4 regions of the Providencia sp. LY12 genome follow, and region 1 is predicted to be linked to each of the others. Evidence: predicted binding sites of a transcription regulator. Region 1 holds the regulator's gene; each other region holds the start of a gene.

Region 1 (7,446 bases):
GAAACAAACCAGCGCCGTTCACCGCTTTCTATCTAAATTTGCGACTATTTTTACGCCATTAATTCCGGGCTTTATTGGCGCAGGTCTATTAATGGGCTTGGCGTCATTGCTCACATTATTATCAGCGAACCAAAACTTATTCCCTGCGGATTCAACCCAACTTGCCCATCTCAAAAGCTTAATTGCGTATATGAGTGTATTCGGTAAAGGGTTATTCACCTTTATGGGATTGTTGATTGGTTATAATGCCCAAAAAGCGTTTGGGGGAAGCGGTGTTAACGGTGCCATTATCGCTGCGCTGTTTATTTTAGGTTACGACCCGGCGGCCACTAAAGGCTTCTATTCCGGCATGACAGACTTCTTTGGTTGGTATATCGACCCGAGAGGCAACATTATCGGGATCCTAATTGCCTGTATTTTTGGTGCTTGGGTTGAAAAACAAGTACGCAAAATTATTCCAGCCAGCTTGGATATTATTCTAACCTCAACGATTACGCTGTTAATCGTCGGTGCTGCGACCTTTGTTTTCATTATGCCTATCGGTGTGTGGTTATTCGAAGGAATGTCTTGGCTATTCATGCATTTAAACGGAAACCCTATCGGCACAGCCGTCTTAGCGGGTCTGTTCTTAATTGCGGTAATGTTCGGTGTCCACCAAGGCTTTATTCCGGTGTATGTCGCGTTAGTTGAAGCTCAAGGATTTAACTCGTTATTCCCAATCTTAGCGATGGCGGGTGCGGGTCAAGTAGGCGCCGCATTAGCGCTGTATGTGAAAGCCAAAAAAGGCTCTGTTACCCGTAGTCAAATTGGTGGTGCCCTATTCCCCGGCTTCTTAGGCATTGGTGAACCATTAATTTACGGGGTGACGTTACCGCGCGTGAAACCGTTTGTAACCGCTTGTTTAGGGGGCGCTGCTGGTGGTTTCTTTATCGGAGCGGTCGCGTGGATGGGTTTACCTGTTGGGTTAAATACTGTATTCGGTCCTTCAGGGCTAATCGCTATTCCATTGATGACGTCAGATCAAGGCGTGCTTCCTGCAATGGCAGTGTATGCTGGCGGTGTCTTAGTCTCTTATCTATGCGGGTTCATTTTCACTTATCTATTTGGTAGTAAAAATGTCGATTTGGACTAGAAAATAGTGTGGATTGAAAAGCAAAAAGGCACCTAAGGTGCCTTTTTTCTCGTAGAAAAACTTACTCCAACCAAATTAACGGTACACACGCGGCGGTCAGTATCCCCATCACTAGGTTAAAAATAAACCATGCGCGGCGGCTACGTAAGAAAACTCCGATCAAGGAACCAAAGCCCATCCAAATCAAGCCCGCGATAAAATTCACAATCACAAACGCGATGCTCATCACAATGATGGACTGAGTAAATAACTCGCCTGGAAGACTAAAACTCCCTACTGCGCCTAGCCCCATCATCCATGCTTTCGGGTTTAAGAACTGCAACAGTCCGCCTTGAAACCAAGTAACGCTTTTAGAGGCTTTACTGTCTGTTTTGAGTGGCTCGTAACTGGCAGTGGCTGTTTTCCACGCTAGCCATAATAAATAAACGCTACCAATGATTTTCAGCACAATATGAATTGCAGGATATAATAGTAATAGCGCGGCAACACCGAAGGCAGACAAATATAAAATTGACTGCATGCCCAACATTATTCCTAATAATAATCCGATACTACGACGAAAACCGTAGTTAGCTGCACAAGAGGTCAACAACATGTTGTTAGGGCCGGGTGTGACTGCTGCAATGAATAAAAACGTAAAAAGCGAAAAAATTAGCCCCAGAGTCATTTATACTATGTTCCTCAACCTAAATTTGTTTCTAGATTTGTTTACTTGCATCACAGAAAAATAACAGTATGTTATGTCACTCACAAGCGTTCCACTAAATAAAAAATAAGGCCATGTCAGAAAATTTCCGCCCTATGAGTTGGGCAAAGAACCCACACCTCCAAACCTTATTGCCAAGGATCTTTCGCCGTACCCCGAAAATTATCCCAACATGGCAGCGATTAGAATTGCCTGACGGTGATTTTATCGATCTTGCTTGGAGTGAAAACCCAGAACAAGCGAGCGAAAAGCCTCGTTTAGTGATTTTTCATGGGTTGGAAGGAAATTTTAAAAGCCCCTATGCCCACGGGATGTTAGAAAGCGCCCAAAAACAAGGCTGGCTCGGCGTGATCATGCATTTTAGAGGATGCAGTGGTGAACCTAATCGCCAAAAACGTATTTACCATTCCGGTGAAACCAGTGATGCACGCTATTTTTTACATTGGCTAAAACAGACATGGGGTGATGCCCCCACCGCCGCGGTAGGCTATTCCCTTGGCGGTAATATGCTCGCCTGTTATTTAGCTGAAAACGGTGAGAATGCTGAATTAGATGCCGGCGTCGTTGTCTCGGCACCATTAATGCTCGAAGCCTGCTCCATGAAAATGGAGAAAGGAATTTCTCAGCTCTATCAACGTTACCTATTAAATGGATTGAAACGTAACGCCACCCGCAAACTGGTGCGCTACCCCGGTTCACTTCCTCTTAATTTGTTGCAGCTTAAACAGTTAAAACGCATTCGTGAATTCGATGATGTGATCACCGCGCGTATTCATGGTTTTGATGACGCTGCTGATTATTACCAAAAATGCAGTGCGCTACCTAAGTTATCTCAAATTACTAAGCCAACCCTGATTATTCACGCGAAAGACGACCCGTTTATGGCGCCCGAAGTCGTGCCTGATTTAAGCCATTTACCCGAAAATATTGAATACCAAATGACGGAGCATGGCGGACACGTAGGCTTTGTCGGTGGTAGTTTTAGAAAACCACAAATGTGGTTAGAAACTCGCATCCCTCTGTGGCTAACTGCGTATTTGAATGAGCAAAAATCATGATTATTCCGTGGAAAGATCTCGCACCTGAAACCCTCGAAAATCTTATCGAGAGTTATGTTTTGCGCGAAGGAACCGATTATGGCGTTCACGAAAAAAGCTTGCAAGACAAAGTCAATGATGTGAAACGGCAGTTAGTTTCCGGCGAAATTGTGCTAGTCTGGTCTGAGTTACATGAGTCGGTAAATTTCATGCCTAATAACCAGTTTCGCCCGTAGCGCTGTTTCTCAAAAATAGTGGTCATGGCGTAAAACAGGGAGTCCACTATGTCGAAGAAGCATCCGATTATTGCAGTAACGGGTTCGAGTGGCGCAGGAACGACCTCAACGAGCCAAGCTTTTCGTAAAATTTTCCATCAATTAAATATCCGCCCTGCCACCCTTGAGGGGGATAGTTTTCATCGTTATACCCGCCCTGAAATGGATATGGCTATTCGTAAAGCCCGCGAGCAAGGACGTCATATCAGTTATTTCGGTCCAGAAGCCAATGATTTTTCTCTACTTGAACAAACCCTTATTGATTATGCCCAAACGGGTGGCGGTCAGTCTCGGAAATATTTACATACTTACGATGAAGCGGTGCCTTATGGCCTGCAACCCGGCACGTTTACCCCGTGGGAATCGCTACCAGCCAATACCGATGTGCTGTTTTATGAAGGATTACATGGTGGCGTGGTCACCCCAGAGCATGATGTTGCTCAGCATGTTGATTTACTTGTCGGTGTAGTGCCGATTGTTAACCTTGAATGGATTCAAAAACTTATCCGCGATACCACCGAGCGAGGGCATTCTCGTGAAGCCGTAATGGATTCAGTTGTCCGTTCGATGGGGGATTATATTAACTATATTACGCCACAGTTTTCTCGTACTCATATTAACTTCCAACGAGTTCCTACCGTTGACACCTCTAACCCTTTTTCTGCTAAAGCAATACCTTCACAGGACGAAAGTTTTATCGTTATTCGCTTTAGAGGATTAGAGCAGATCGATTTTCCTTATTTATTATCCATGTTAAATGGCTCGTTTATTTCAGCGATGAATACCATTGTAGTACCCGGTGGGAAATTAGGACTCGCAATGGAGCTTATTATGATGCCATTAGTGGAAAAGCTAATGAAACAGCGAAATGGGTAGTTTGACACTCTCATTAAAGAGATAAATAACAAGATGCTTATCTTAATTATCGATAAGCATCTTAATATCAAGAAAATTATTACGGCGTTTTAATTTCGAAACTATGAGTCACGTTAACCGTTTTTTCTAACATGATAGCAACTGAACAATATTTTTCAGCAGAAAGTTGAACCGCACGCTCTACCACTTTGTCCGTTAATTCACGTCCCGTCACAATAAAGTGCAGGTTGATATCCGTAAAATAACGAGGGGCTTCTTCACGGCGTTGTGAAGTTAATTTCACTTCACAATCAACAATATCCTGACGACCTTTTTGCAGAATAGAAACCACATCAATCGCGCTGCATCCGCCTGCTGCCATTAAAACCATTTCCATCGGACTCGGTGCTTTGTCGCCCGCATTACCATCCATCATGATTTGATGACCTGATGCTGACTCACCTAGAAAAGAGAGCCCTTCAACCCACTTTACGCGTGCTTCCATTTTTATTCCTCTCGAAAATAGTGATATTTATCGTCACATTGTTCCATATATCTAGACAATGTTATATCAGCATTATTAGGCTGAAGCGATACAGGGAAGACTTTCGGCATTGGATATGATACAAACAATGGTCAGTTGATAGGATTAAGATCAAAACTCAACGATTTAATTGATTATATTATACAATTGATATTAATTTACGTTAGCCTAGAGCAGCATTAATAATAGGCATCAATGTGACTTAATATGCTAAGCTAGACACTTTAAAGTCAGCCTTTCCCTACTTTTCGAAAGGTTGCAATAACATACAGAGGATAACGCTAATGGTTCTCGGCAAGCCACAAACAGACCCTACTCTTGAATGGTTTTTGTCACACTGCCATATTCATAAGTATCCATCCAAGAGCACTCTGATCCATCAGGGTGAAAAAGCAGAAACCCTTTACTACATTGTTAAAGGTTCAGTGGCTGTTTTAATCAAAGATGAAGAAGGCAAGGAAATGATTCTCTCTTACCTCAATCAGGGAGATTTCATTGGCGAACTTGGGTTATTTGAAGAAGGGCAAGAACGTACTGCGTGGGTTCGCGCGAAAGTTGCTTGCGAAGTCGCGGAAATTTCTTACAAGAAATTCCGTCAGCTGATTCAAGTCAATCCGGATATCCTGATGCGCCTTTCTGCGCAAATGGCAAGTCGTTTGCAAACCACATCCGAAAAAGTGGGTAACCTTGCATTCTTAGATGTTACTGGTCGTATTGCTCAAACATTGTTGAATTTAGCTAAACAGCCTGATGCGATGACTCACCCAGACGGTATGCAAATCAAAATCACTCGTCAGGAAATTGGTCAAATCGTAGGTTGTTCTCGCGAGACTGTCGGTCGTATTTTAAAGATGCTGGAAGATCAAAACTTAATCTCCGCACACGGCAAAACGATTGTTGTTTACGGCACTCGCTAATTTACCTGTCAGCCTCACCTTTCTTGGTGAGGCTTCGATATTGAAATAGCTTTATACTTCACGTACAAAGCTATTTTTTTACTTATAGTTCAGTTTATATCGTCTCAGTAACGAGTGTCGTTTCTTTATATTATTTCTATTTATTGTCACTATAAAATAATAACTAACACAGTTAATAGTGATTAAATAATGAATAGGAGTAATAAACATGACGATATCCAGTAATTCTTTATCCCCTAGTCGCACAACCGTATTAGATCCAAACCAAGATGTAAAAAAGAATACTCACAGGTCACGTTTAATTGACTCAATTAGCAGTATTATAAGTACTATCGCCTCTTACTTTAAAAATAACTCATCGGTAGAGAGTGAACAATCGAAATTTTATATTTCATTAAATGATCATGGAAAAGATGATTTATTAGATGTTAACTACCGACTACGAATGAATATATCTAACCTTCTAGAAGAAATATCTTTATATGATAGAGAAATATTTTCAGAAGGAAACAAGAAAAATCTATTCCCTATCCTTCAGACTCATGCGCATTTAAAATCAAGAATCGAAGACAGCCTTAAAATAGACGATATCCACAAGCAAAATGTAGTATTTGAAGATATTATGAAGAGTCAATGCCAAGTTATAATTGACTCAATAAAAAAATTAAATGATATAAAATCAACTGAAGCAAAAATTTTCGGAAAAAACCCCATCAATGCCAAATATTTTATTGAAAATATCACAAATGGAATTAATAAATCACAACAGAGACTGGATAAAACCAGTTTAACAGACGAACTTAACAGTAAAATTAAAAGCATTCCTGACAATCATCAGAACGATAGGTTTGAGTTCGACGAAAAGCTTGAGTGGAATTATGAATTAAATGAATTACCATTCGTAGTACAGAGAAATTTAACAAGCACACTGAATAATTTCCCTATGACTACACCTTTTTTAATTGAAGGTAATTTAGATATTCAATCAATAATCAATCATATTGAATTCACTGAAACACTGAGTCAATGGGATAACGATTTCCATCCTAATAATGGTGATTTAAAGATTAATAGCAATGAAAGCGAAAATAAGAAAATCATTACTGAACTAAAAAATAGACTTAAATTACAGCAAGAGCTCACTGAAAGATTACAAAATGATAAAGATGATCTACAGGACAAAATTAATGAAAATAAAGAGGAATTAAAGTTATTAAAGAAAATAATCATTGCTGACACTAAAATAATCAAATTCGCACCGGCACAAGAAAAAAATGGCTCAAAAAGTAATGTATCCATCGATAATTTAACTGAAGTGAAAGAAAATAGCTCAGAGACAATGCCTTCCGAAAAATCCGAGTCATCGAAAATAGACTCAAAGGTCAAACTGAAGAATAAACATAGAAAAAAAAATCTGCGAACTCATTTTAACTACAGCGAGAATGTTGAACGACTTCATAGAGGTGTTCCGACGACCAATACTCATCGCATACCGCACTCGTTTAATCGACCTGAAATCAAAGAAACAAGAACATCAGAACTAAGAAAAGCAATTATACAAGCTGAAAAATAGTCGATTGTGCGTTGTTTACCGCTAAGTTGCAGAAGAGACCATTCTGCAACTTAGCACACAACTTATTTCAATAATTTATTTATTGCCGTTTCTAACTTCGCCATCCCGCTATTAATTTCATCTTCAGAAATAATCAGCGATGGTGTAAAGCGTAATACATTCGTGCCTGCATTCAGCATCATCAGCCCTTCTACCGCGCAAGCTTGCAGAATATCTTTTGAGCGATTCAGTAACTTGCCATTTAGTTCTGCGCCAATTAATAAGCCCATTCCACGAATTTCAGCAAAAATGCCATATTGATCATTAAGCTTATTTAAATGCGCGACAAATAACTCACGACGCTTAGCAACACCATCAAGGACTTCATCGGTATTGATAATATCAAAAGCAGCATTACCCACCGCACA
Region 2 (7,446 bases), 1.9 Mb from region 1:
GAACGCGAAGCATCCGCACAATAAATTTCTAAACAAGATTCCTCTCTATATACTGCCTCTTAACTTAAGGGGCAGTTTTTTTTCAGCTACCATATCAAATGGGAATCGATTGCAAAATGTTCTATATTTCAGCAGTTAAACCCGAAAAACATATTAATATATTGACACTCCAACCGAGCTTGAATATGATGCCTCCCGTCCAAAAGATTTTGTTTGGGGCTATAGCTCAGCTGGGAGAGCGCTTGCATGGCATGCAAGAGGTCAGCGGTTCGATCCCGCTTAGCTCCACCATCTAAAAACCAGTTTAGATGTCTGAATTTCACAACAAAATACTTCGTTTGGGGCTATAGCTCAGCTGGGAGAGCGCTTGCATGGCATGCAAGAGGTCAGCGGTTCGATCCCGCTTAGCTCCACCAAACTCTTTCCTATCTCCCTTTAATTTACTCTTTATTCTTCCAAATCCCATTTGCAGTTATTCTTGGAATTTAGCCTAATTCACTTTCTTCTACTTTACCGTCTATTCACATTTGATTAACTCATATATAATTGGCTCATAATTTTATTTAAATGAAATTATTCAGATGTGTAATCACACATCGTCCGTATTCCATTTCAACTAGGTGAGTTATGCCACACATAGATGCCGATATCATTGTGATAGGAGCAGGAGTTTCAGGTTTATCAGTCGCAAATCAATTACAGTCACAACCCCAAAACTCCCAACATAAAAAAGTCCTTATCTTAGAAGCACGCGACCGTCTTGGTGGGCGTATTCATACGCGTGAAATTGATAACCAATTTTATGATTTAGGCGCTTCTTGGATCCACGGTATTACCGACAATCCAATTAGTGCAATCGCACAACAGCACCATATCCAAACCGTTGTTTTCAATTACCAAGACGCTATTTTCTATAAGAAAAATGGTTTGGTTTTGTGTGAGAACGAAAAAGAGGCTTTTGAAGCGGGTCTTGATTATTTAATGGAACAGTTTGAAACCATTTCATCACCCTGCCAATTTAACAATGCAGCCGAAGCGTTAAATAGTTGGTTACAAAGCCCTGAATTCCACCATTTATTGACAGTAGGCCACCATGCAAGTCAATCCCTGTTTGAACAGCTACAAACAGGTTTACATGAGTTTTTTGAAGTTATCGCTGAAGATCCCTGTGCTTGCACATTAGAGACATTATCTCCCTATTTTTTACAACTTGAAGGCTTTTGTGAAGGCGATGAAGTTATCTTCCCTCGCGGATATTCCCAAATTATCGAAACGCTATCGAAAAGGTTGGATATTCGCCTTAACCACCCTGTTGAACATATCCATTACTTAGATAATTATGTCACTGTCACCACACTTGATGGGCAACAGTTCAATACCTATAAAGTCGTTGTTACCGTACCGCTCGGGGTGTTGAAGAAAAACAAAATTCATTTTACGCCTGCACTGCCTGAAAAAACTCAAGAAGCTATTCATCAGTTAGGTTTCGGTGTATTCAACAAGTTATTTGTCACCTTTGAACAGGCTTTCTGGCGTAAAAACTCACTCAATAACGTCAATAGTATGTATATTCATGAGTCTGATTATTGGCTAAATTTTATGGATGTGAGTGCAATTTACCAAAAACCAACGTTGCTGTTTTTATTTGGTGGGTTATCCGCAAAATGGCTTGAAGAGTGTGATGAATACGCCGCATGGCATGAACTGCAACAATCGCTCAGTAAGGTATTTGATAATGTACCCGCACCTATACAGCTGATAAAAACCGAGTGGGAAAAAGATATTTACGCTTATGGTTCGTTTAGCTACCCCGCCCCTAACTATTCGGCGGATCAAATAGCCCAGTTAAAACAGCCTATTGATAACAAAATTTTCTTTGCTGGAGAACATTTAGCACTATTAGGAGCCGGCACCGTACATGGTGCTTACCAATCGGGTATAGATACGGCCAACAGCCTACTCAACACGCTTTAATTATCGATTAAGCCTCTAACCCTTACCTTCGTTTTAGGGGCTTAACAATACTATCTAGCCCTTCTATCTTCAGCCCGAGCGTCATCTCCATCAATTGCCCTAATCGCCCTGCCGGAAACTCCCCTTTTTTATAAAACCACAGCAAGTATTCCTCAGGAAGATCAATCAGGACACAACCTTTATATTTACCAAATGGCATCGATGTATTGGCTATATCGAGTAAGTCTTGTTTTTCCATTTCTTCCCAATTCCTTCTAAACAGAAAGCGTTAAACATAAAAAAACGGCATTCACTGAATGCCGTTTCTCACTGTAACACTTTTTATCGTAATGACTACAGGATTAATCCAACCACCGCAGCAGATAAGAAGCTTACCAGCGTTGAACCGTACAGTAATTTCAGACCAAAACGTGCAACGGTATTACCTTGTTTTTCATCTAACCCTTTAATTGCACCAGCAATAATACCGATGGAAGAGAAGTTAGCGAATGACACTAAGAATACCGATAAGATGCCCACAGAGCGGTCAGATAAACCCGATGCTACCGCTTTTAAGCCATCCATTGCCACGAATTCGTTGGTCACCATTTTCACTGCCATGATGCCGCCAACTTGTAGCGCTTCATTCGCAGGGATACCTAACATCCAAGCAAATGGATAGAACACATAGCCCAGCATAGTTTGGAAGCTAACATTGAAAATTGCAGAACAGATTCCATTAACCATCGCAATCAGGGCGATAAAACCAATCAGCATCGCAGAAACGATAATCGCAACTTTAAACCCTGCAAGAATATATTCACCCAGCATTTCGAAGAAGCTTTGACCTTCATGCAGGCTGCGCATTTGGATCTCTTTTTCCCCTTCTGGTGGGTAAGGGTTGATCAGCGATAACACCACGAATGTACCAAACATGTTTAAGACCAAAGCGGCAACCACATATTTTGGATCTAACATGGTCATGTATGCACCCACGATGGACATTGAAACGGTAGACATCGCCGTTGCCGCCATGGTGTACATTCTTCTTTCTGACATGCTGCCTAATTGGTCTTTATAGGCAATAAAGTTTTCTGACTGACCCAACAGTAATGAACTTACTGCGTTGAATGACTCAAGTTTACCCATGCCGTTTACTTTCGACAGCACCGTACCGATGATGCGGATAACGAAAGGCAGGACTTTAATGTGCTGTAAAATACCAATCAGTGCAGAGATAAAGATAATTGGACACAATACTTGTAGGAAGAAGAATGCTAAGTTGCCTTCAATCATTCCGCCAAAGATAAATTTGGTCCCTTCTGCCGCATAACCCAATAAATGGGTAAATACGCCAGCAACACCAAGAACGAAAGACTCACCGATACCTGATTTTAAGAACAGGTAAGCGAGTGCAATTTGGATCACAAGTAATTGAATAACATAACGAGGGCGGATCCCTCTACGGTTACTACTCGCTAAAATAGCGAGAGCGCCGATGATGACAATGGATAAAATAAAGTGCAGGATCGAGGTCATATTTGACTCCAACAAAGTTACGAATCAGTCTATGCGCATATTCTATGTAATAGACAACATTTAAATGAGATTAACGTCACATTAATATGAAAACTGACTCAGCCTATCTTTCAAAAGTCACGACCAGATCACGTTTCATGAGTAACACATTAATAACAACTGTAAAAATGTTAGCCCGAAAATAAGAAATGCCATTATCACGGTGGACGATAATGGCATTGCGCATTAAATATAGGTCACGATTAGATATTCAGCAAACGAATTAATTCTTCTTCATCAATGACTTTTATCCCCAATTCTGTCGCTTTCGCTAACTTTGAACCCGCCGCTTCACCGGCAATCACCAAGTCAGTTTTTTTCGATACACTACCCGCGACTTTCGCGCCTAAGGCAATCAATCTATCCTTAGCTTCATCGCGAGAAAGCGTTAACATCGATCCGGTTAGCACGACCGTTTTTCCAGCAAATGGGCTATCGATGTCAGCACTGTTAATCACTTTCACTTCAGGCCAGTGGATGTTCGCGATGGTCAGTAAATCATGAATCACTTGGCGATTGTGCTCTTCGCGGAAGAAATGCACCACATGTTTTGCCACCACTTCACCAATATCTTGAACGGTTTTCAGTGATTCTTCATCCGCCGCCATCACCGCATCTAATGATGCATAATGTGCTGCAAGGTTCGCCGCTGTCGCCTCACCCACTTCACGGATCCCTAATGCATAGATAAAGCGAGCCAGTGTCGTTTGTTTGGATTTTTCGAGCGCATCAATGAGTTTTTGTGCAGATTTCGGTCCCATTCGTTCTAGGCCGGTTAATTTACCCGCTGATAATTGATAGAGCTGCGCCGCATTTTTCACATATTCCGCGTCGACCAGCTGCTCAATAATTTTATCCCCCATCCCATCGACATCCATCGCACGGCGAGAAACAAAGTGTTTCAGTGATTCTTTTAATTGAGCGCCACAGGTTAATCCGCCGGTGCAACGTGCCACCGCTTCCCCTTCGATACGCTCAATATCCGAATTACAGACTGGGCAATGGGTTGGGAATAAAATTTCACGACTATCCGCAGGGCGTTTATCTAGCACGACACTCACGATTTGAGGAATAACATCCCCTGCTCGACGGATCACAACAGTATCCCCAATGCGAACACCCAAACGGTCAATTTCATCCGCGTTATGGAGTGTGGCATTACTCACCACAACACCCGCAACTTGCACTGGCTCTAATCGAGCCACGGGCGTAATCGCCCCTGTGCGCCCCACTTGGAACTCGACATCTTTTAGTAATGTGATTTGCTCTTGAGCTGGGAATTTAAACGCCGTCGCCCAGCGTGGTGCCCGGGAAACAAAACCTAATTCTTCTTGAGTGGCAATATCATTCACTTTAATCACGACACCATCGATATCAAAACCGAGCGTCGGGCGAATTTTTTCAACATGGTGATAGAAATCAAGCACTTGTTGACAACCAACACGTAGCTGTACATGCTCACTCACTGGCAGCCCCCACGCTTTAAATTGCATCAAGCGCTCATAATGGGTATCTGGCAATGTTTTGCCTTCCACCAGTCCTACACCATAGCAGTAGAAAGTTAATGGACGTTTAGCGGTAATACGCGGGTCTAACTGGCGAAGAGAACCCGCCGCCGCATTGCGTGGGTTAGCGAAAATCTTACCATCTGTTTTACGCGCTTCTTCGTTCATGGCCTCAAAGCCTTTTTGAGGCATAAAAACTTCACCACGAATTTCAACACGGGCAGGAATATTATCCCCCCGTAAACGTAGCGGAATAGCTTTGATCGTGCGTACGTTGGCCGTGATATTTTCGCCAACAGTACCATCACCACGGGTTGCCGCTTGAACTAACTCACCATTTTCATACAGCAAACTAACGGCTAGACCATCCAATTTAAGTTCGCAGCAGAATGTCAATTCCGTGTGATTATGCAGTCGGTCTTTCACGCGTTTATCAAATGCAAGATAGCTTTCTTCATCAAATACGTTATCTAAAGAAAGCATGGGAATTTCATGGCGAACTGTATCAAATGCGACTAATGGCGCAGCGCCCACTCGCTGGGTTGGGGAATCTGTGGTGATCAGTTCTGGATGCTGCGCTTCGAGGCTTTTAAGTTCCTGCATCAGCTTGTCATATTCCACATCAGGAATTTCTGGTGCATCCATAACGTGATAGAGGTATTCGTGATGGCGCAATTGTTGTTTTAACGCGTCTATTTTTTGCGTGAGTGCGTCTGGGGTTTGTTTCGTCGTCATGTTTCACCAATAGATATAAAAAACCCCCTGAATCGGGGGTTTTAATTAACTTAATGTATTTCGAATTCTAGCATGATACACCTCTATTTTTTGAGGTGTCAGTATTTTTCGTTCATCATCCAACACAACACCACCTGCATCTGATGCAATACGTTGTGCCGCTTGGAGCATTAATTTAAAGTTCTGGCTAGCTTCACCATAAGACGGCACCATCATAAAGATAGAGACGCCCGGTGTGGTGAAATCAGACATAGCTTCTGGGTCAAATGACCCCGGTTTCACCATATTTGCCAAACTAAATAATACTGGCCCCGATCCCGCTGGATGAACGTGACGGTGGAAGATATTCATGGCACCGAATTGGAAGCCAGCTTGAAGAATGCTTTGCAGTAATGCTTCACCTTCAAGAACCTGCCCGTGATGCGCTGCAACATGCAGTACCAGAACAATTTCTTTTTCGCTTGCAACTGCCGCTTTTTCTGCTGGTGCACTTGGTGCTTCGTGATCGACTTCACTATGAGGTTGAGCCACAGGTTGTACCGCTTCTTGATGAACAGAGACTTGTGGTACAGACTCTTGCTGTGCAGACACATGAATTTTCGGCTCTGTATGAATGCGTACAGGTTCTGAAACATGCTCTTGTAAATCTGCTTCATCTGCCATATTAATCGTCAATTGCTCAGGAGCATGGCGATTATCAACATGTGGAGCAAACACAGGCTCAGAAGCTGTTGGTTTAACTGGCTTTGAAGCAGGCTGTGGTGAGTGCTCCGCAGTTAAATTAAACTCAGGCTCAGCGTCACGTTGAATTGTATGGGGTTGAGAAACAGGTTCAGCACGTGGCTCCTCTTTCACCATATAGATAGGCTGATCTTCAACAGCGGCTTTTTGTACCGGTTGATTTTCAGTAAACAGAGCAGAATCATCATATTCTGATGAATTTTCCTGCGTGTCATTCTTTCTACGTTTTACAGGTCTGTCGCGAAATAACTTAGAGCGCTCTTTACGGCTGGTCCATAAACCATGCAGTAATAAAGCGACAATGGCTATCGCACCTACGACCACTAATATTAGACGCAAATCCTGCATCGCTGCTATCTCTAGTTGATGAATAATGATGCCATCACGGCGGAAACTACCTTAAGATTATTTCTCAATTGCTCTAAGTGCAACCCTCAGAACGATTTTCTTACAAGAAAGAGAATATTCCGCCTTCGTTTGCTGCTTTTTTAAACAAAATTATCACTAGTCAGTGTAATTTCATACCTATATGATACATGCTCACCCGCAAAGGAGATAATAAGAAGTATGACCCAATCGACATTTTCGCCACAAAAAAATCACTCTGGTTTTTATTACTTTTCACAAGGGTGGCGACTAATCACTCGTCCTGGCATTAAGCGTTTTGTTATTTTACCCCTATTAGCAAACATTCTGCTGCTTGGTGGCGCTTTTTGGTGGTTATACAGCAAGCTTGGCGGATGGATTGAGCAGGTAATGAGCTACATCCCTAGCTGGCTACAATGGCTTGACTATCTGATTTGGCCTGTTGCCGTCATTTCTATCTTACTGGTTTTCAGCTATTTCTTTAGCACGATTGCCAATATCATCGCGGCTCCGTTTAACGGCTGGCTATCAGAGCATTTAGAAGCTGAACTAACCGGTAAGCCTGCAC
Region 3 (7,446 bases), 1.6 Mb from region 1:
GCTTTATTTGCACCATCAGCGCCAGAAACCAATGTGAATATAAAAAATGATGTGGTGAATTGAAAGATAGGGGAGTTAATTGATGTGGGATGAAATGTAGATTAGATAAACAGCATAACGATCTTATGCTGTTTATCTTAGATAATAATTTTTACGATGAAAGTATTGGCTTATACGTTAAACAAGAAGTTCAACACATCGCCATCTTTAACGATGTAATCTTTACCTTCTGCACGCATTTTACCTGCTTCTTTCGCGCCTTGTTCACCACGGAATTTGATGAAATCTTCGAATGCGATAGTTTGTGCGCGGATAAAGCCTTTTTCGAAGTCAGTGTGGATTTTACCTGCTGCTTGTGGAGCCGTTGCACCAACAGGGATAGTCCATGCACGCACTTCTTTCACGCCAGCGGTGAAGTAAGTTTGCAGGTTTAATAATTCGTAACCTGCACGAATCACACGGTTCAGACCTGGCTCTTCAATGCCTAAATCAGCCATAAACTCATCGCGCTCTTCATCGTCCAACTCGGCGATATCAGATTCGATAGCGGCGCAAACAGGCACAACTACAGAACCTTCGGCTTTAGCGATTTCGTAGACTTTGTCCAAGTATGGGTTATTTTCAAAACCATCTTCATTGACGTTAGCAATGTACATGGTTGGCTTCAGGGTCAAGAAGCTTAAATAACGGATTGCGGCTTTATCTTCAGCGGTTAAATCTAATGAACGCAGCATGCCAGCTTGTTCTAAGTGTGGCAGGCATTTTTCTAGAGCTTCTAATTCCGCTTTTGCGTCTTTATCGCCGCCTTTTGCGCGTTTTTGTACGCGGTGGATAGCACGCTCACAAGTATCTAGGTCAGACAGCGCTAATTCAGTGTTGATCACTTCGATATCGGCTGCTGGGTCAACTTGGCCAGCAACGTGGATGATATTGTCATTTTCGAAACAACGAACAACGTGACCAATCGCTTCCGTTTCACGGATGTTAGTCAGGAATTGGTTACCAAGACCTTCACCTTTTGATGCGCCTTTTACCAGACCCGCGATATCAACGAATTCCATCGTGGTTGGCAGGATGCGCTGAGGCTTCACAATTTCAGCTAATTGATCAAGACGTGGGTCTGGCATTGGCACAACACCCGTGTTTGGTTCAATTGTACAGAAAGGGAAGTTGGCTGCTTCGATGCCGGCTTTGGTCAATGCATTAAACAGAGTGGATTTACCCACGTTAGGCAGACCAACGATACCGCATTTAAAACCCATATGTTTCTCACCTTAATAGCGGGGGCAGGCGAGTGCTGCCCCTAATGTTTAGAAAATTGGCGCTGATTATACACAAAAACTCGTGTTTGATGAAATCAACTCTTAGGCTGTGGCTTTAAAACCATGTAAGCGATTGATAGCTTTATCCATTCCATCTGATAACAGGATGTCCGTGCAGCGCACAGATTCATCAATCGCATCGTCAATAAGCTTCTGTTCTGACAGCGGAGGCTTGCCTAAAACGAACCCAACAACTTTGTTTTTATCGCCTGGATGCCCAATACCAATGCGTAAGCGGTAAAAGTTAGGGTTATTGGCAAATTTACTTTGAATATCTTTTAAGCCGTTATGTCCACCGTTACTGCCACCGAGTTTCATTTTGGCAACACCCGGTGGTAAATCGAGCTCATCATGAGCCACTAAAATTTCATCCGGATTAATGCGATAAAAATTAGCGACCGCGGCGACGGATTTACCGCTCAAGTTCATAAAGGTGGTTGGAACCAGCAAGCGAATATCATTGCCATTAAGATTGATGCGAGCCGTATAACCAAAAAATTTAGGCTCTTCCTTTAACGATTGGTTATGGCGTTGTGCCAGTAAATCAACATACCACGCACCAGCGTTATGGCGGGTTTGCGCATATTCAGCGCCCGGATTGGCTAATCCAACAATTAATTTTATTTTACTCACGGGGACTTTTTCACTGTCAATGTATAGAAATTGGCGACTAGTTTACCTCGTGTCGGGGTGGATGTACAAAATTGTCATTGATAAGGTTGTGCTAGTGATAATTAGTTTGTGAATTATTCGTCAATACCATCATCAGTTGTTAAATTGATTAAAAGCACTTTTTGAGTAGATATCCTTAAACTCTTCTATACATGTGAAGCTTATCGCAAATAATTTTACTTAAAGAGCTATACTCTTTACATAAATATAAAGTTTTATCGAACTTTTCTTTAATGCTTGCGTATCAGTTTACTGATATTGGAGGTAGATATGAAACGGAAAATGGTTACTCTCATTGGTAATGGCTTGATGGGTTTGGGTATGGTGGTGATGGGGGGAAGCATCGGTTTAAACCTGTTTTCTCATATTGTTGATTTAGGGTTGTCCGATGACATCATCAATGGCTCACTGTTCGGGATCTTTATCGGTGCATTGGTTTGGTTAGTAGGCGCAAGAATGGGTGGTAAAGAGAAAGTGGAAGACCGTTACTGTTTGGTGAAACGTCAATTTCATTCCCGTAATGATAACCACCGTTACCCATAGCGAGTTAGGCTGAAGTTCATTTGAAGTTTATCAATAGAGATGAACAGAAGCATATTATTGAAAATAGATAAAATCTAAATAAGAGTGAAATTCGATATCAATGATTTCACTCTTATTTTTTGTCTAAAACCACGATAAATGAAACCGTTCAAAAAAATAAAGCCCCTACGGTTGATGAACAACAGTAGGGGCGCTACTTATAAATTTTTGTATCGTGACCACAATGAATGTGGTGCGATAAAGCACATTTCTCGCTTCAATAATTTAATGAAAAATCACTGAAACCAGTATGTTAAAACGGGGTCATTAAGACCCCGCTTTAGAATTAGTGCTCGAACATCGCAGAAATTGACTCTTCATTGCTGATACGGCGAATCGCTTCGGCCAGCATGCCTGAAAGGGTCAGGGTGCGAACTTTGTTCAGCGCCTTGATTTCAGGAGAAAGAGGAATTGTGTCACAAACAATGACTTCATCAATCACAGAGTTTTTGATGTTGTCGACAGCATTACCTGAGAAGATTGGGTGAGTTGCGTAAGCGAATACACGCTTAGCACCACGTTCTTTCAGCGCTTCAGCTGCTTTACACAGTGTGCCACCAGTATCAATCATATCGTCAACTAAGATACAGTCACGACCAGAAACGTCACCGATGATGTGCATAACTTGAGAAACGTTTGCGCGCGGGCGACGTTTGTCAATGATTGCCATATCAGTATCGTTCAGTAATTTCGCGATTGCTCTAGCACGAACGACGCCGCCGATGTCTGGAGAAACAACGATTGGGTTTTCTAAATCTTTCTGCAACATATCTTCCAGAAGGATTGGGCTACCAAATACGTTATCTACAGGAACATCAAAGAAGCCCTGGATCTGCTCTGCGTGTAAGTCAACAGTAAGAACACGGTCAACACCCACACTTGACAGAAAATCGGCAACAACTTTAGCGGTGATTGGTACACGGGCAGAACGTACGCGACGATCCTGTCTTGCATAACCGAAGTAAGGGATAACAGCGGTAATACGACCAGCAGATGCACGGCGCAGGGCATCGACCATAACAACAAGTTCCATCAGGTTGTCATTGGTTGGTGCGCAAGTTGACTGGATGATAAAAATATCACCACCGCGAACATTTTCATTAATTTGAACACTGACTTCGCCGTCGCTAAAACGACCAACAGCCGCGTCTCCAAGATTAGTGTAAAGGCGGTTAGCAACACGTTGTGCTAGTTCCGGTGTAGCGTTACCAGCAAAAAGCTTCATATCGGGCACGAGAAAAACCTCAGGCTTGCGTCCAGAGAGATATTGTTGACCAACAGCAATGATGGATAAGTCATCACTATCGGTGCAATACACGGGTTATCCCAGCGCGGAATTTGTGCACAGGAGAAACATTCGCTCCTTGAGCGACGAATCCTTGCACCCACGATGGGGATTTATTTAACACCTTCAGGGCATCCGCTTGGGTTTCAAATTCAGAAAACACACAAGCGCCTGTTCCTGTTAGGCGAGACGGAGCATATTCTAACAGCCAAGAAACGAGCTGTTCAACCTCACGAAAACGTTTTCTTGCGATCGGTTCACAGTCATTTGCATACGGAGCCAGTAATAATGCGGCTAAAGAGCGTTTTGGAGAATTTCTATTTAATTCTGGATCTGTGAAGATCATCGGGGTTGAGATTTCAATTCCGGGGTGTGCGACCAAATACCAACGCTCTTTTGGTTCTGCGGGTGTTAAAATTTCGCCAATGCCTTCGGCAAAGGCGGCATGACCGCGAACAAAAACGGGGACATCGGCACCGAGGTGTTTACCTAATTCAGCTAAGATTTCATCAGAAACGTGAGTTCCCCAATGCTCGTTAAGCGCAATCAGCGTTGTCGCCGCATTTGATGATCCGCCGCCAATTCCACCGCCCATTGGCAGCACTTTGTTGATGCGAATATCTGCACCTAACGCCCCTTGATGCTTGAGGGTTTCGCGACAATAGGTTTGCAAGCTTTTGGCGGCACGAATGATTAAGTTTTTTTCGACATCTACACCCGGCATCGGGGTGAGTAAATTAATTTGATCATCCGAACGAGTACTAAAGGTGATTTCATCACCATAATCTAAAAATTGAAACAGAGTCTGTAGCTCATGATAACCATCAGCTCGCTGCCCGGTAATGTACAAAAAAAGATTCAATTTTGCCGGTGATGGCCACGTTAACGTCATTTTTTCAGTGTCCAACTATCCATTTTTAACTTGATGATTTTATCCCCTTGCTTCAATTCCATGTGGTTCGGCAGCATCGGCGAGGTTTTGGTATCGTAAGAGAGATAATCCAATTTCCATGTTTCGCCATTGATTTTAAACGTCACGGATTTGAGCAGGTGGTTGCTATCGAGAGTATATTCAGTGGCACGCCCTGGAGAACCGACCAACCATGCGGTGAGATCATCGATCGGAATATCCATACCTGTTAACTGATAAATTAATTCACTTGGCACATCACTCATGTGAGTTTGCCCATCTTTCGTGGTTAATTTGGTTAAATCAGGTTCCACACTGAGTTCCAGTTCACGGGTGCCTAATGGGTTAGTCAGCAATAAACGGTATTTTTCGGGGGTATATTGTTGCCAGAAAAACTTCGCGTAAGTTTTGGTTTCTGTTCCGGTACCTTGACCGCCAATGTACACAAAGGAGCCGCGAGTTTGATAGTCACGCAGTTCAACCACTTGTGATTGGTGGGCTTTCCACTGCGCATCCGTTGAAGATGAAGTGCCTTTCGTAGTGTCTTGAGATGTGGTCACACAGGCAGTCAGCAGCAGGCAGGAAAGGGGCATTAATCGCCAAAAGTTTCTGGCTGGGCGCATAAACGACAGAGCTGAAGAAAGTTGCATATCGGTTCTCAAAAGGTAATTTTCAGGAATATTGCGCTAATCTGCAGTGGTTATCAATGAAAACATACTAAAAAATAGGGAATTTGCTTTCTGTGCCAAATAGCGGCATCCTTGATGCATCTTATTGATATTGATATCAGACAGTCCGATAATCAACGTAAATTTTGGTGTGCATCATCTTTCTGATTGTTGATGATAGGCTACCCGTAGAAACAGACGCGTTAATCATCTACAATATACGAATATAAATCGCAGCAATGAGCTAGGTCACTAGTATCATACTGACAAATAAATTAGCAATGTGAGCAATGTGAGTAAGTCGTAAGCACAATGACCCTATTAGCCTTAGGCATTAATCATAAAACAGCACCAGTGGCTTTGCGTGAGCAAGTCGCTTTTGGTCCTGAAAAAATCGACCACGCACTTGAGGAGTTACTGAAACAGCCTCAAGTAAGTGGCGGCGTTGTGCTGTCTACCTGTAACCGAACCGAACTGTATCTTAGCCTTGAATCCCAAGAAAAAGCGCAGGAGCAGTTAACTAAATGGTTATGTGATTTTCACGGGATCACCGCCAAAGATCTACAACCTAGCCTTTATTGGCACCAAGATGCGCGCGCAGTTAGCCATCTTATGCGTGTGGCAAGTGGGCTAGATTCGTTGGTTCTTGGTGAGCCTCAAATTCTCGGTCAAGTGAAAAAGGCGTTTGCGCTTTCGCAAGATAATCATTCTCTATCTAGCGAATTAGAGCGCTTATTCCAAAAATCGTTTTCCGTGGCTAAACGTGTACGAACTGAAACTGATATCGGTGCGAATGCGGTCTCTGTCGCTTTTGCGGCTTGTACACTGGCGAGACAGATTTTCGAATCACTCAAACATTTGAATATTTTGTTAGTCGGTGCAGGGGAAACCATCGAATTAGTCGCTCGTCATTTGCGTGAGCATGGCGTGCAAAAAATGATGATAGCTAACCGAACGCTAGAACGTGCAGAACTTCTAGCCAAAGAAGTGAACGCGCAAGTTATCTCATTAGCCGATATCGATAATCGTTTAGCTGAAGCGGATATTGTGATTAGTTCAACGGCTAGCCCGCTGCCAATTATTGGTAAAGGGATGGTCGAGCGTGCGATGAAAGCACGCCGTAGTAAACCTATGTTATTGATTGATATCGCAGTTCCCCGTGATATCGAGCAGGATGTAGAAAAACTCAGAGATGTTTATCTCTATACTGTTGATGATTTGGAATCCATCATTGCCCAGAATTTGGCGCAACGTAAAGCTGCCGCGGTTGAAGCGGAATTTATTGTTGAGCAAGAAAGCGGTCATTTTATGGATTGGTTGCGCTCACAAGCCGGAGTCTCTACAATTCGCGAATACAGAGAACAGGCGGAAGCAATTCGGGCAAGTATGACCGAAAAAGCACTTGCAGCCATTGCCCAAGGTGCCAACCCTGAGCAAGTGATTATGCAGCTATCACAACAGTTAACCAACCGCCTGATCCACGCTCCGACTAAATCTTTGCAGCAAGCTGCGGGAAATGGGGATGTTGAGCGTCTAAATCTACTTAGGGACAGCTTAGGGCTGGACCATCAATAACCACTTTTTAATCATAGGTCTTAAATAACGAATGAAGCCTTCTATTGTCGCAAAACTAGAAGCATTACAAGAACGCTACGAAGAAATTGAAGCGCACCTTGCTGATGCGGGTGTGATTGCTGATCAAGACCGTTTTCGTGCTTTATCAAAAGAATATGCTCAGTTATCGGATGTCGCGAAGTGTTTTACTGCGTGGCGTACCGTTCAGGATGATATTGAAACAGCTCAAATGCTGTTAGATGATCCTGAAATGAAAGAGATGGCTCAAGAAGAGCTAAAAGAAGCCAAAGAGCGCAATGAAGAGCTAGAGCAACAATTGCAATTGTTGTTACTTCCAAAAGATCCTGATGATGAATATAACTGCTTTGTGGAAATTCGCGCGGGTGCGGGTGGCGATGAAGCGGCAATTTTTGCGGGTGATTTATTCCGTAT
Region 4 (7,446 bases), 1.9 Mb from region 1:
TTCCAGTTTCACATCAGCACCAATATTTTTCTTCCACATGGACGATGCGGCGATAGCGATACGCTTATGTAAATCTGACGTGTTATACAATAAGTTGAATTTCAGTGGATTTGATTTGTTATAACCCGCTTCTTCCAGCAGTTGTTTGGCTTTTTCGTTACGCTGCTCTTGAGTCATGTTCGCATACCAGTCTGGTTTTTCTGTTTTCATGCCACTGGTAAACGGTGGTGTGAAGCCATAAGCTGGAATATCACCTTGCGCTTTCACTTTGTAAGTAATGACATCTCTGTCCATTGAAAGCTTTAACGCTTCACGAACACGCGGATCATTAAACGGCGGTTTTTCGTTATTAATTTCGTAATAATAGATACAGAGATACGGATTTACACGCAGCTCTTTTGGCATATTTTCTTGCAGTGACTTGAATTGTTCGATTGGTAAATTGCTATAGGTCATATCAATTTCACCACTGCGGTAACGGTTAACATCTGTTACTTCAGAGGAAATAGGCAGGAAAGTCACTTGATCAATCACGGTGTTTGCGTTATCCCAATAAGTTGGGCTACGTTCTAAAACAATACGTTCGTTAACCGTCCAATCTTTTAATTTATAAGCACCATTACCCACAAAATTAGCTGGTTGAGTCCACTTAGCACCATATTTTTCGATTGTTTTTTTATTCACTGGTGACATCGAGGAGTGTGCCAATAATTTTGGAATATAAGGGACGGCTTCACTCAAGCTAATCACTAAAGTTTTATCATCCAGCGCTTTAATGCCCAGCTCTTCTGGTTTTTTCTTACCGGCAATAACATCATCAATATTGTTGATATGTGCATACTGCAAATAACTCGCGTATGGGGATGCGGTATCAGGATCTGCGAGTCGGCGCCAGCTATAAACAAAGTCTTCCGCCGTGACAGGGTCACCATTTGACCACTTGGCGCCATCGCGAATTTTAAACGTCCACTCGGTGAAATCTTTATTTTCCCAGCTTGTAGCAGAGCCCGGTAAAATTTCACCATCAGGGCCAACAATCGTAATCCCTTCAAAAAGGTCTCTCGCTAGAGCTGACTCAGGAACACCTTCAATTTTATGCGGATCAAGGGATTGAGGTTCAGAACCATTGTTGCGAACCATATTTTGTTTTTCAGCCAGTTCGACACCTGCTGGAACCACTGCACCATAACTTGTCGCCATCGTCCCTGCCATTAACCCAGCAGCAACGCTTAAAGCAACAAATGTCTTATTCAGTAATTTGCTCATTATTTTGGTTACTCCCATACTATTGTTTTGGTTGTGTTGTTGATGCATCTGCTTACTGAATCAGTAAGCAATTATTTTGTTTATTACAAAATTATTAATTAGTAGAATTAATATATAACCGCTTAATATCCATATGATCAAGAGGGTCTTCACCTTTAAATCCTCCGATTGTGGGTTTGATCATCCTTGCACTCACACGGTAATACACGGGAACTAGCGCAGATTCCTTATCCAGCAGGGTTTCCGCCTGTTGGTAAATCTGTTGACGAGCTTGGTCATTCGGAGCCGTTAAAGCCTCTAATAGCAGTTGGTCATAGGCTTTATTTTTATAGGCCGCCGTATTGTTGCTGTTTTCTGATAGTAATGAATTCAAGAATGCAGAAGGTTCATTGTAATCGGCACACCATGTTGCTCTTGCAACCTGATAATTCCCTTCATGGCGATTTTGCAGTGTGGTTTTCCACTCTTGGTTTTGCAGTGTTACCTCTGCGCCAATATTTTTCTGCCACATGGATGCCGCTACAATCGCCTGCTGTTTATTTTGGTCTGAGGTGTTATATAGCAAGGTAAACTTGAGCGGATTTTTGGCGTTATACCCAGCCTCCGCGAGCAACTCTTTCGCACGCTGATAACGCTGTTCTGGCGTGAGCTTTGCCCATTCTGGCACTGCAAAATTACCATTATGGATAAACGTTGGCGTAAAACCGTAAGCCACCGTCTGTCCTTGATCGATAATTTTATTAGTGATGGTTTCTCGGTCTAAACCTAACTTAATGGCTTCGCGTACTCGAGGATCCGTGAATGGGGCTTTTTGATTATTAATTTCATAATAAAACGTACACAAAAACGGACGAACATACAGTTCGTTCGGCTTCTCTGCTTTCATCTTTTTGAACAGTGTTGGAGGAATAGCCGAATTACTAATATCAATTTCCCCACTGCGATAGCGATTGTTATCACTGACTTCAGAGGTAATCGCTAAGAATGTCGCTTGATCAATCTGCGTTTTTGCGTCATTCCAATATAACGGATTACGCTTGATGATAATCCGCTCGTTGACCGTCCACTCATCCAAAACATAAGCGCCATTGCCCACAAAGGAACCCGGTTGAGTCCATTTATCGCCGTACTTTTCAATAGCTTTACGGTTAACGGGTTTCATTGATGTGTGGGAAAGCATATCGATAAAATACGGGACGGGATGGCTTAGCGTGACTTGCAAATGTTTGTCATCAAGGGCTTTAACGCCCAATGATTCTTTAGGTTTTTGACCTTTTAAAATAGCGTCTGCATTTTCTATATAAGCATTTTGTAAATAACTGGAATAAGGCGAACCAGTTTTAGGATCCGCTAAACGCTGCCAACTATATACAAAATCCTCTGCAACAACGGGAGTGCCATCACTCCACTTGGCATCATCTCGTAGGGTAAATGTCCATACGGTGTAATTTTCATTTTGCCAATGGGTTGCCATACCAGGAACCGCCACACCATTAATATTGTCATAAACCAGCCCTTCCAATAAATTTAAAATAATATTGCCTTCAGGTACCCCTTCGACTTTATGAGGATCGAGTGAAGTCACTTCTGAACCGTTATTGACCACTATTTTATTTATGGATGTTGTATTTAATGGGGATTTATCGGGGGTTGATGAGGCTTGAGCAGAAATTGTTAATGAGAAAATGAGACAGGAAAGTAAACTGTGCTTGGTAGTAAGTTTCATCGTTGCGCCTTCTCCATTTCATAGTTGCGGTTTTACAGTTAACGTTTCAACGTATGTTGAACGACGTTTAGTTCGCCTACACATTGTTGATTTACTACTGCTCTAGTCACTGTTTCTTAAGCTGTTTTCTAATTTAACCACCAAAAGCTTTCCTTAACGGTGCAATTTCGCTCAGAAAGCTTATAAAAAAAAGTTATAAAAAATTACATTTATTTAACATTTAAAGTTGGAGAGCCTATTAAAAAGGGGTTACACACTTCCTCAATCTTTAAATACTCAAATAAAAACAATTAGATAATAAAAAACCTTAAGTTACTCTTAAAATTTTCATCAACATTAATCCAAACATATCATTAACAATCTCTAATGAGAATAGTGAATAAATTTACGCAGCTCACATTTCCTTACTTTTTATGCCTGATTTTGCAAAAAGTGCGACACATAATCACATTCCAAATTTATCGCGTAGAGGAATTATTTTGATTGTAAAGGACGGTTTGATTGCGCAGAAAAAACCAAAATAATTGAGTGAGTATTTTGAATTCGAAAGAAATAATAGAATGGTGGGAAAGGCGGATGAGAATAGCCGCCTCGTAAGACGGCTAAATAATGCTCAAACTATAAAAGTCCTGGAAATATGGCTTTAACGCCCGTTACAGCGATTTCGATACCTAATGACATAAGTAGCAGGCCCATGATACGGGTGACAACGTTGATCCCCGTTTGCCCTAAGTAACGAACCAGTAAAGATGCAGAGCGGAACAACAGCCAGCAGCAAAAAGCAAACAAAATACTGGTTAACGCTAAACCAATAAAGTTCTGCCAGCCTGTCCAACGTGATGACCAGACAATGCACGAACTGATTGCACCAGGCCCCGCCATTAACGGAAGCGCTAACGGCACCACCCCAATGCTATCGCGCACTGCGGTTTCCGTTTTTTCTTGTTTGTTCTGTTTGTCCTCACCAATTTTACCGCTGATCATTGATAGCGCGATGGTGACAATCAGAATTCCCCCCGCGATGCGGAATGAGTCAATTGAAATACCAAACAGCTGTAATATCGAGTCCCCCACCAGCAACGATGTACAAAGAATAATTGCGACTGATGAGTTGGCTATCGTATTAGTTCTATTGCGGCTCGCAACGGTTTGATAGTTTGTCATACTAATAAACACAGGCAGGATACCAACCGGGTTTACCAACGCAAATAGACCAATAAAAAATTTAATATAGCCTGATAAATCAAGTAATGTTGCGCTCACCCATTAATACCCTCATAAAATTCTTAAACAAGAAACGCTTACCTGAACTAATTTTATCACTGAAATCGCTAAAATCCTTAGTTAAAGAACAATTTTGTGCATCTTAGTAGAATTATTTATTGCAGATTATCTTAATGACAAAAAAAGGATGATTTATTCACCTCTTTTTAGCGATAAATTAATCATTTTTTTGCAAATCAATGAATCCCATAAAAACGGCATGCTGAATGGAGTCAGCTTGCATATTTTGTGATTTAGATCACTTTATTAAATTCCCTTTTTGTTAATCTAGTCTCAACTGATAAACGCGGTAATCAATCAGTTAATTTTTACTTTTTGAGCTATTTATCTGAGATTTATAAGCCAATTAGCATGGGCGGAAAGCATTATTATTAAGTTTATCTATACTGTTGTTTTGGGTGGTCGTTTTAGATGTTCTAGTCACAACAGCTTTTTTTAGATGCTTTGCTCATTGGCTTAAAAATTTTAACTTTATCAGGAGTAATCTATATGTCCGTAACAAACGTTACTGAACTCAATGAACTTGTTGCTCGTGTCAAAAAAGCTCAACGTGAATTCGCCAGCTTCTCTCAAGAGAAAGTGGATCGTATTTTCCGCGCCGCTGCTCTTGCTGCTGCTGATGCACGAATTCCATTAGCAAAACTCGCAGTTGAAGAGTCAGGCATGGGGATTGTTGAAGATAAAGTGATTAAAAACCACTTCGCTTCTGAGTATATCTACAACGCATATAAAGACGAGAAAACCTGTGGTGTTCTATCTGAAGACCCAACTTTTGGTACCATCACCATTGCTGAGCCGATTGGTATTATCTGCGGTATCGTTCCAACCACTAACCCAACCTCTACTGCAATTTTTAAATCATTAATTAGTTTAAAAACCCGTAACGCTATTATTTTCTCTCCACACCCACGCGCTAAAATTGCGACTAACCGTGCTGCTGAGATTGTATTGAACGCGGCCATTGAAGCTGGCGCACCAAAAGATATTATTGGCTGGATTGACTCCCCATCTGTTGAGCTGTCCAATGCACTGATGCACCACCCTGACATTAACCTGATCTTAGCGACAGGTGGCCCAGGCATGGTGAAAGCGGCTTACAGTTCCGGTAAACCTGCGATTGGTGTGGGTGCAGGTAACACGCCAGTTGTTATCGATGAAACCGCAGACATCAAACGTGCCGTTGCCTCTATCTTAATGTCAAAAACATTTGATAACGGTGTGATTTGCGCCTCTGAACAATCTGTTGTGGTGGTTGATGCGGTTTATGATCAAGTCCGTGAACGTTTTGCTACTCATGGTGGTTATCTGCTGCAAGGTAAAGAGCTCAAAGCGGTACAAAATATTATTTTGAAAGATGGCAACTTAAATGCGGCTATCGTAGGTCAACCTGCATTTAAAATTGCAGAAATGGCGGGTGTTGTCGTTCCTGAAACCACTAAGATCCTAATTGGCGAAGTCAAACTTGTTGATGAGTCAGAGCCATTCGCTCATGAAAAACTGTCCCCACTCTTAGCAATGTATCGCGCTAAAAACTTTGAAGATGCGGTAGAGAAAGCTGAACAGTTAGTGGAAATGGGCGGTATCGGTCACACCTCTTGTCTCTATACTGACCAAGACAACCAACATGACCGAGTCAGCTATTTTGGCGAAAAAATGAAAACGGCGCGTATTTTGATTAATACCCCTGCGTCTCAAGGCGGTATCGGTGACCTGTATAACTTTAAACTGGCACCGTCTTTAACCTTGGGTTGTGGTTCCTGGGGTGGTAACTCCATCTCTGAAAACGTGGGACCAAAACATTTAATCAATAAGAAAACCGTGGCAAAAAGAGCTGAAAATATGTTGTGGCATAAACTTCCTAGTTCAATCTATTTCCGCCGTGGATGTCTTCCAATCGCTTTAGAAGAGATAGCCACTGATGGTGCAAAACGCGTCTTTATCGTGACCGATAGCTACTTATTTAATAATGGTTATGTTGATGAAATTGTAGATGTTCTGAAAAAACACCATATTGAAACCGATGTTTTCTTTGAAGTCGAAGCTGACCCAACATTATCCGTTGTGCGTAAAGGTGCAGCTCAAATGCAAGCCTTCCAACCGGATGTGATCATCGCTTTAGGTGGTGGTTCCCCAATGGATGCTGCGAAAATTATGTGGGTGATGTACGAACATCCAGAAACACACTTCGAAGAATTAGCATTACGTTTTATGGATATCCGTAAACGTATTCACAAATTCCCGAAAATGGGTGTGAAAGCAAAACTGGTCGCTATCACTACCACTTCAGGTACAGGTTCAGAAGTGACGCCATTTGCTGTTGTGACGGATGATAAAACAGGTCAAAAATACCCATTAGCGGACTACGCATTAACACCAAATATGGCGATTGTTGATGCTAACCTCGTGATGAACATGCCTAAATCCTTAACCGCATTTGGTGGTTTGGATGCAGTGACTCACGCATTAGAATCTTATGTTTCTGTTCTGGCAAATGAGTTCTCTGATGGTCAAGCACTCAAAGCACTGACCCTGTTAAAAGATTATCTGCCAGCAAGCTACCACGAAGGAGCAAAAAACCCAGTAGCAAGAGAGCGTGTTCATAATGCGGCAACATTAGCCGGTATTGCTTTTGCTAACGCCTTCTTAGGGGTTTGTCACTCAATGGCGCATAAACTGGGATCGGAATTCCATATTCCACACGGTTTAGCAAACGCCCTATTGATTTGTAACGTAATTCGTTTCAACGCAAATGATAACCCAACTAAGCAAACAGCATTCAGCCAATATGACCGCCCTCAAGCACGCCGCCAATACGCTGAGATTGCAGACCACTTAGGATTAACCAAAGCAGGCGACCGTACTGGTGCGAAGATTGAACGCTTACTGGCTTGGTTAGAAGAGATGAAAGCGGATTTAGGCATTCCTAAGTCTATCCGTGAAGCTGGCGTTGCCGAAGCGGACTTCTTAGCTCACTTAGATAAACTGTCTGAAGATGCATTTGATGACCAATGTACTGGCGCTAACCCACGTTATCCGCTGATATCTGAAATTAAACAACTGTTACTGGATTCTTACTACGGTCGTGAATTTACTGAAAAAAGTGCAGAGCCAGCAGCACCAAAAGCTGAAAAGAAAAGCAGTAAAAAATAGTTAACTCGTTGATGGCTTAG

What was found. Region 1 encodes CRP, which controls carbon source genes, mostly activating them, when cyclic AMP is high. Its sites were predicted from a motif close to ATGTGANNNNNNTCACAT; they were not measured.
Region 2: a site for CRP is predicted at 3,557-3,574, ahead of ACY3ZI_RS13205 (NupC/NupG family nucleoside CNT transporter). Genes of this name have one in related genera too.
Region 3: a site for CRP is predicted at 2,147-2,164, ahead of pth (aminoacyl-tRNA hydrolase). Genes of this name have one in related genera too.
Region 4: a site for CRP is predicted at 4,503-4,520, ahead of ACY3ZI_RS10820 (YchE family NAAT transporter). Genes of this name have one in related genera too.

What each region holds. Positions count from the first base shown of each region.
Region 1 covers NZ_CM172594.1:381,941-389,386, reverse strand. The annotation lists gene murP (PTS N-acetylmuramic acid transporter subunit IIBC) at 1-1,132, shown strand, start outside; gene ACY3ZI_RS01730 (LysE family translocator) at 1,194-1,799, opposite strand; gene ACY3ZI_RS01725 (hydrolase) at 1,913-2,896, shown strand; gene ACY3ZI_RS01720 (YheU family protein) at 2,893-3,111, shown strand; gene ACY3ZI_RS01715 (phosphoribulokinase) at 3,160-4,026, shown strand; gene ACY3ZI_RS01710 (OsmC family protein) at 4,106-4,510, opposite strand; gene crp (cAMP-activated global transcriptional regulator CRP) at 4,834-5,466, shown strand; gene ACY3ZI_RS01700 (hypothetical protein) at 5,675-7,039, shown strand; gene ACY3ZI_RS01695 (aspartate aminotransferase family protein) at 7,102-7,446, opposite strand, start outside.
Region 2 covers NZ_CM172594.1:2,771,491-2,778,936, forward strand. The annotation lists gene gltX (glutamate--tRNA ligase) at 1-24, shown strand, start outside; tRNA gene ACY3ZI_RS13185 (tRNA-Ala) at 216-291, shown strand; tRNA gene ACY3ZI_RS13190 (tRNA-Ala) at 341-416, shown strand; gene ACY3ZI_RS13195 (flavin monoamine oxidase family protein) at 628-1,974, shown strand; gene ACY3ZI_RS13200 (DUF3820 family protein) at 1,997-2,212, opposite strand; gene ACY3ZI_RS13205 (NupC/NupG family nucleoside CNT transporter) at 2,308-3,492, opposite strand; gene ligA (NAD-dependent DNA ligase LigA) at 3,735-5,771, opposite strand; gene zipA (cell division protein ZipA) at 5,817-6,860, opposite strand; gene cysZ (sulfate transporter CysZ) at 7,080-7,446, shown strand, end outside.
Region 3 covers NZ_CM172594.1:1,991,093-1,998,538, forward strand. The annotation lists gene ACY3ZI_RS09480 (hypothetical protein) at 1-63, shown strand, start outside; gene ychF (redox-regulated ATPase YchF) at 171-1,262, opposite strand; gene pth (aminoacyl-tRNA hydrolase) at 1,365-1,955, opposite strand; gene ACY3ZI_RS09495 (DUF2583 family protein) at 2,265-2,537, shown strand; gene prs (ribose-phosphate diphosphokinase) at 2,863-3,810, opposite strand; gene ispE (4-(cytidine 5'-diphospho)-2-C-methyl-D-erythritol kinase) at 3,878-4,753, opposite strand; gene lolB (lipoprotein insertase outer membrane protein LolB) at 4,750-5,394, opposite strand; gene hemA (glutamyl-tRNA reductase) at 5,752-7,014, shown strand; gene prfA (peptide chain release factor 1) at 7,046-7,446, shown strand, end outside.
Region 4 covers NZ_CM172594.1:2,286,838-2,294,283, forward strand. The annotation lists gene oppA (oligopeptide ABC transporter substrate-binding protein OppA) at 1-1,212, opposite strand, end outside; gene ACY3ZI_RS10815 (ABC transporter substrate-binding protein) at 1,361-2,992, opposite strand; gene ACY3ZI_RS10820 (YchE family NAAT transporter) at 3,611-4,255, opposite strand; gene adhE (bifunctional acetaldehyde-CoA/alcohol dehydrogenase) at 4,766-7,426, shown strand.